DNA from 2 places in the Paenibacillus sp. FSL E2-0178 genome. Region 2 is predicted to be linked to the other one. Evidence: predicted binding sites of a transcription regulator. Region 2 holds the regulator's gene; the other holds the start of a gene.
What was found. The regulator Rex, encoded in region 2, represses fermentation and respiration genes when NADH is low (regulators of the CRP and FNR family bind a similar motif). The targets are predictions, from matches to a motif close to TTGTGAAATATTTCACAA.
Positions count from the first base shown of each region.

Region 1: qoxA (cytochrome aa3 quinol oxidase subunit II) is a predicted target of Rex. The motif match lies at 1,388-1,405, and genes of this name have one in related genera.

Region 1 covers NZ_CP151953.1:3,545,404-3,548,572, forward strand. The annotation lists gene MHI42_RS15515 (polysaccharide deacetylase family protein) at 11-1,150, opposite strand; gene qoxA (cytochrome aa3 quinol oxidase subunit II) at 1,654-2,670, shown strand; gene qoxB (cytochrome aa3 quinol oxidase subunit I) at 2,714-3,169, shown strand, end outside.
Region 2 covers NZ_CP151953.1:7,762,148-7,765,316, forward strand. The annotation lists gene dinG (ATP-dependent DNA helicase DinG) at 1-1,229, shown strand, start outside; gene MHI42_RS33445 (redox-sensing transcriptional repressor Rex) at 1,507-2,160, shown strand; gene MHI42_RS33450 (amidohydrolase) at 2,147-3,169, shown strand, end outside.

The DNA.
Region 1 (3,169 bases), 4.1 Mb from region 2:
ATCCTTCTGATTACCGTTTATCCTTCCAGAAATTCACCGGCTCCATATCCTTCGTAATGACCTGGAAGGTGTAGCCTTCCTTCTTAAGCGCTTCTAGCAGGCGCGGCAGCACCTTGAGTGTAGCCTTCTGATCATGCATCAGAATGACCGGATTGGTCTTCGACTTCTTCAACGTGTGAACCTGCTCCATTACTGTATTGTAGATCTTGTCACTGTCTTCTTTGTACTTCCAGTCATTCGAATCCACATTCCAGTCCCAGAGATGATAGCCCTGACCCAGCACCTTATCCCGGAAAGACTTGGTGAAATATGGCTTGCTTCCGTAAGGCGGCCGGATCAGCGTTGTAGTGGCGCCCGTCAGCTTCTTGAGGACAGCATTATCGCCCGACATCTCTGCCAGTGCCGCAGCCGGAGAAGCATAGAATTTCTCCTTGCGGTGTGTCATGCCATGAAGCCCCAGGCCGTAGTCTTCCTTCACTATCCGCTTCACCTGCGAAGGATATTTGTTCATGTTATTTCCCAGCATGAAGAAGGTTGCCTGCACCTCATACTTGCTTAAGATATCCAGCAGCTGGGAAGTCGTAGCCGACGGGCCGTCATCAAAAGTAAGATATACGGTTTGTCCCGGCTTGCCGGGTTCAGCAGAGGGTTCAGGCTCCGCCGGGGCTGTCTCCGCAGGTTTCAGTTCAGCTGCATACTTGGTGACAAAGGCATCATCCGTAAGCCCCGCCGAGCCGTCCTTCACCCGGAGTAAATATTTATCCCCCGCAAAGGATATGATATACCCAAGATACCCGCTTACTTTCAGCGGAACCATAAGTTTACCGTCCTGCAAAAAAGTGCTCACAGGCACCACAGTACCATCTTTGAGTACAGCGCCGGCATCGCCCTGCAAGGTCAGCGACCCGGAGCCGCCAGACACCAGAACTCCGTCGGTCAGGCCGGTAAGCGTCCATTTTAATTCATCGGCCAGCGCACGCAGCGGGACATAATATGTGCCTTTTACAGACACGGCTTCTATACCGCTCAATTTATCGTTGATCCCGAGCTTTAGTACATTAGTCTTACCTTCAGCGTTAGCAGGGATCTGTACAAGACCCGTAATCAGGAATAAAGAGAAGAATAACAGCATTATTTTTTTAATGGGCACAGCAGCAATCTCCAATCTATGTATATTTGTCTATTACTTTATCACACATAGATATAACGTAATTTGAGAGATTGTAACCGCAAGCTAAAATATTGTTACCCTTTTTGCAATGAGAAAATGATTATCCAGCTATTTTTCTGAAATACGACAATTCGCGTCGAATGCTGTCACAGCAAGCAATATGCGGTTAAATCACATGTTTTTGACCCAAAATAAATGTGACAAAATTAATAACAATTGTGCAATTTTGAACAAAGTTTGAACAACCTTAAAATTAGCTTAAACTGCGCCACTACAGTGATCTTTATCATACCTTTAACTAGTTGTAACAATTTGATCACACATATTTAACTTGTTCGCCATTTTTAAGGTCTTTTTTAGCTTAATATACAAAATATGTATTTTGCATTATGGGTAAGTAGTTCTTACTATAGATACAGGTTAAGTAGTAAGCCCGTTAATGAACGGCGAATGAAAAGTAGTATTGAAGGAAGGAGTTCTATATGAAAAAAAAGGGACCGTTATACGCTTTGTTTCTAAGCCTGATCCTTCTCCTGCCGGGATGCAGTTCACTCACTGTTCTGAATCCTAAGGGGCCGTCTGCAAGGACGTTATCGGACACCATCATTCTCTCCATTGTTGTAATGCTTGGTGTTCTGGCAGTTGTCTACATCTTATATATCTTTGTACTGGTGAAATACCGGGCGAAGAAGAGTAACGAGGGTTATATTCCTGAACACGAGGAGGGCAACAAGGTACTTGAAGCGATCTGGATTATTATCCCGATCATTATCGTCGCCTTCTTGTCAGTTGTAACCGTCAAGACAACTACCGAGGTTGAGAACGTGGCCGCGGATTACAAAGATCAGACACCGCTGGTCATTTACGCTTCATCCTCCAACTGGAAGTGGCATTTCAGCTATCCGGAGGAAGGCATTGAAACGGTTAACTACGTGAATATGCCTGTGCATCGTGCAGTTGAATTCAGAATGTACTCATTCGGCACCATTACCAGCTTATGGATTCCACAGCTTGCCGGACAAAAGTACGCCATGAGCGACATGCTCACCACGCTTCACCTTTCTGCTGATACCGAAGGCTCTTATATCGGAAAGAATGCCAACTTCAGCGGTAAAGGCTTTGCCCACATGGAATTTGAAGCTCTTGTTATGAGCAACAAGGATTATGACGAATGGGTGAACGACGTCAAGGAAACCGCGCCAGAGCTTACAGAGGATGAATTCAAAGGCCTGCTCGCCACGGACTTCCTCGGACGCAAAACCTATTCCTCGACCCATTTGGAGTTCAGTCCTCCCCCTGGAGACCACAGTGAACACATGAGTGGTGACGGAAGTGAGATGGATATGGACAACGGCAGTGAAGAGCATCAGGATAACAAAGAGATCCACCCTTCTCCTGAGCCGTCCAGCGGAACCGAATTTGACAGCGAACCTGATCCGGAAGTCGAACAGCCGCTGCCAAGCTCACCCGTAGATGCCGAGACTCATGATGGCCACTAGCTCTGCAAGAGCTTAACGTAACACACTGAAAGGAGCCACCCTAATGGATTTAGACAAATTTAAGGTTCACGGCGAACCCTTGATATACGGAGCCATGGTCAGCATTGCACTTGCCACCATCGGGATTCTCGTCGGGCTTACCTATTTCAAGAAATGGGGATACCTCTGGCGTGAATGGCTTACTACTGTAGATCACAAAAAAATTGGTGTCATGTATATCCTCGCGGCGCTGCTCATGCTGTTCCGCGGCGGTGTGGACGCGATGATGATGCGCCTGCAGACGGCAGCGCCGGAAATGAAATTCCTCGATGCCCAGCATTACAATGAGGTATTTACCACGCATGGCCTAATTATGATCCTGTTCATGGCCATGCCGTTCATCATCGGTCTGATGAATGTGATCATTCCGCTGCAGATCGGTGCGCGTGACGTCGCGTTCCCGCGGCTTAACGCCGTCAGCTTCTGGCTCTTCTTCATGGGGGCCATGCTGCTGAACATT
Region 2 (3,169 bases):
ATACACTTAGCGACAAGCTCTTCGGCCTGCTGCCTGAACGCAGCGATGCCGGAGCCGGTGAAGCCGGCCAGCTGGTCGCACGCCTGCAGCCGGGCAAGAAGCCCAAAGAGTGGGAGGAGCTGGCCGCTCTGGAGAATACACTTAACCTCAGCTTGAGCGATATCATCCGCAAGGGTGATAAAATGCTTAGTGAGATGCGTGATACGGACAGCCAGTCCTCTTCGGACAGTCTTGTGACGGATATCGGCGGGTTGTTCAAGGACTTGGCCTCCATCCGGGAGCAGATCCGTTTCTTTATGGGGCTGAATGACGAGAATATCGTGTACTGGCTGGAGGGGAGCGGCAATTACCGCGGCAAATCGCTGCAGATGTATGCCGTTCCGGTGGATGTGAGCACCCAACTCAGAGAGCTGTTCTTCGACAAGAAGAAGAGTATCATCCTGACCTCGGCCACCTTGTCTGTGGATAAGTCATTCCAGTTCATGATAGATAATCTCGGTCTTGGTGAGGCTGCAGAGCAGGGCCGTCTGATGACAGCCCTGCTTCCGTCGCCGTTCAAATACCGTGAGCAGGCACTGCTTGTCATTCCACGTGACTTCCCGAGTGTCAAGGGAAGCATTGGGGATGCCCGCTTTGTGGATACACTCGTCCATTCACTGGCAGAAACTGCCGTGGCTACCCGCGGGCGGATGCTGGTGCTCTTCACCTCCTACAAGATGCTGCGCCAGGTCTATGATCCGCTGAAGGAGGCCCTGGCTTCGCAGGATATCGCGGTGCTTGGACAAGGTGTAGAAGGCGGCAGCCGGAGCAAGCTGATCCGGCGGTTCCAGGACAGTTCGGCGTCAGTCTTGCTGGGTACGAGCAGCTTCTGGGAAGGTGTAGACATTCCCGGCGAAGCTTTGACCTGTCTGGCCATTGTCAGACTGCCGTTCCAGCCGCCCAATCATCCGCTGGCTGAGGCAAAGTCGGAGCTGCTCCAGGCACAGAAGAAGAATCCGTTCATGAAGCTGTCCGTCCCGCAGGCCGTAATCCGCTTCAAGCAAGGCTTCGGGCGGCTGGTCCGCACCGCGCAGGACCGCGGAATCGTTATTGTATATGATACCAGGGTAATCGAATCTTATTATGGGAAGTATTTCCTGTATTCGCTGCCCGGTCCCAAGATGGAGCATATGCTGACGGATCAGATCGTTCCGCGGATTGCAGAATGGCTTGAAGATGGCGGGGTTTAATAATCCGTCTCCGGTTGATATTATGTATAAGTAATTATTGTTCTGAAGTCCCGCGCTCAAGGGGTGCTGCCCAAACGGGCAGTCCCGGAGCACGGTTCCTATAACCGGCTTATCAAGCAGCATATGCTATCAAACCTAAGTGAATGCTTACGAAGCGAGTTTTGCGAAGTTGAATCAAGAAGTATATGCTATCAAACCTAAGTGAATGCTTACGAAGCGAGTTTTGCGAAGTTGAATCAAGCAGCATATGCTATCAAAACTTTTAGGAGGAGAAAACATGAAATCGGATAAAATATCGGAGGCCGTCGTTCGCAGACTCCCAGTGTACCTGCGTTTCCTGAACGATCTCCAAAAACGTGAAATCTCAACAGTTTCTTCTCAGGAGCTGGGACAGAAGCTTGATCTCAACCCCGCCCAGATCCGTAAGGACCTGGCTTATTTTGGTGATTTCGGCAGAAAAGGCATTGGTTATGATGTCTCTTATCTGATTGAGAAGATCCGGCATATTCTCAAGCTGGACCAGCAGATTAATGTAGCTCTGGTAGGTGCAGGTAATCTCGGCCACGCCTTATCGAATTACAATGCCTACTTGAAGGATACGATGAAGATTACAGCTATATTTGATGCTTATGAGCCCAAGGTAGGCCAGCAGATCAACTCGTTGACTGTTCAGCCGATGAGTGAGCTGGGGGATACCATTCGTGCACAGGGCATCCGCATCGGGATTATTACCGTTCCGGACAGTGAAGCACAGAACGTTGCTGACATTCTGGTGGATTCCGGCATTGAGGCGATCCTGAATTTTGCCCCTGTCATTCTTAAGACTCCATCCAATATCCGGATTCATGCCGCCGATTTCACTACGGATTTGCAGAGTCTGGCTTATTATTTGCATGACGGAAAGGACGAAGCTGAAGATGAGCAGCAATAAAACCATTATTAAAGATGGACGTTTTCTGGTGCCTGGCAGCGATAAGCCGGTGCTGAGCGGTTATATGACCATCGAAAATGATCTGATTACTTACATAGGTGAAGCGAAGCCTGTAATTGAAGAGGATGCCGAGGTTATTGACGGCAGCCGGCTGCTGTTCATGCCGGGTCTCGTCAACACCCACGGCCATGCGGCAATGTCCCTGCTGCGCGGGTACGGTGATGATATGGTACTGCAGGCTTGGCTCCAGGAAAAAATGTGGCCGATGGAAGAGAAATTCACTGGTGAGGATGTGTACTGGGGCACTTCGCTATCCGTTCTTGAGATGCTGAAGGGCGGAACTACGACCTTCCTCGACATGTATGATCATATGGACCGGGTTGCTGAGGTTACCGAGCAGTCAGGCATCCGTGCAGTACTTATGCGCGGTGTTATTGGCCTGTGTCCGGAAGAGGTGCAGAATCATAAGCTGGCGGAAGCCATTGCTTTTGCCCGGAACTGGCATGGCAAGGCTGACGGCAGAATTACTGCAATGCTCTCGCCGCATGCGCCTTACACCTGTCCTCCGGAGTTCTTCATGAAGTTTGTCCAGGCGGCTCATGATCTTGATCTGCCGATGCACACGCATATGTCCGAAACACGTCATGAGGTGGAGCAGAATGTGGCCGATTACGGCCTGCGCCCGGTCGCTCATCTGGAGAAGCTGGGAATGTTTTCCCGGCCGTCTCTGATCGCCCACGGTGTTCATCTGAATGATGAAGAGATTGAGATTCTGGCCCGCCACAATGTCGGCGTATCCCACAATCCCGGCAGCAATCTGAAGCTGGCCAGCGGAGTAGCCCGTGTTCCTGAGCTGCTCAGAGCAGGCGTTAAGGTCTCCCTGGGTACGGACGGAGCGGCAAGCAACAACAACCTGGATATGTTCGAAGAGATGCGGCTGGCCGCGCTGATCCACAAAGGCGTAAGCGGTGATCCTACAGCAGTACCGGCTCCAGAGGCACTGCTGATG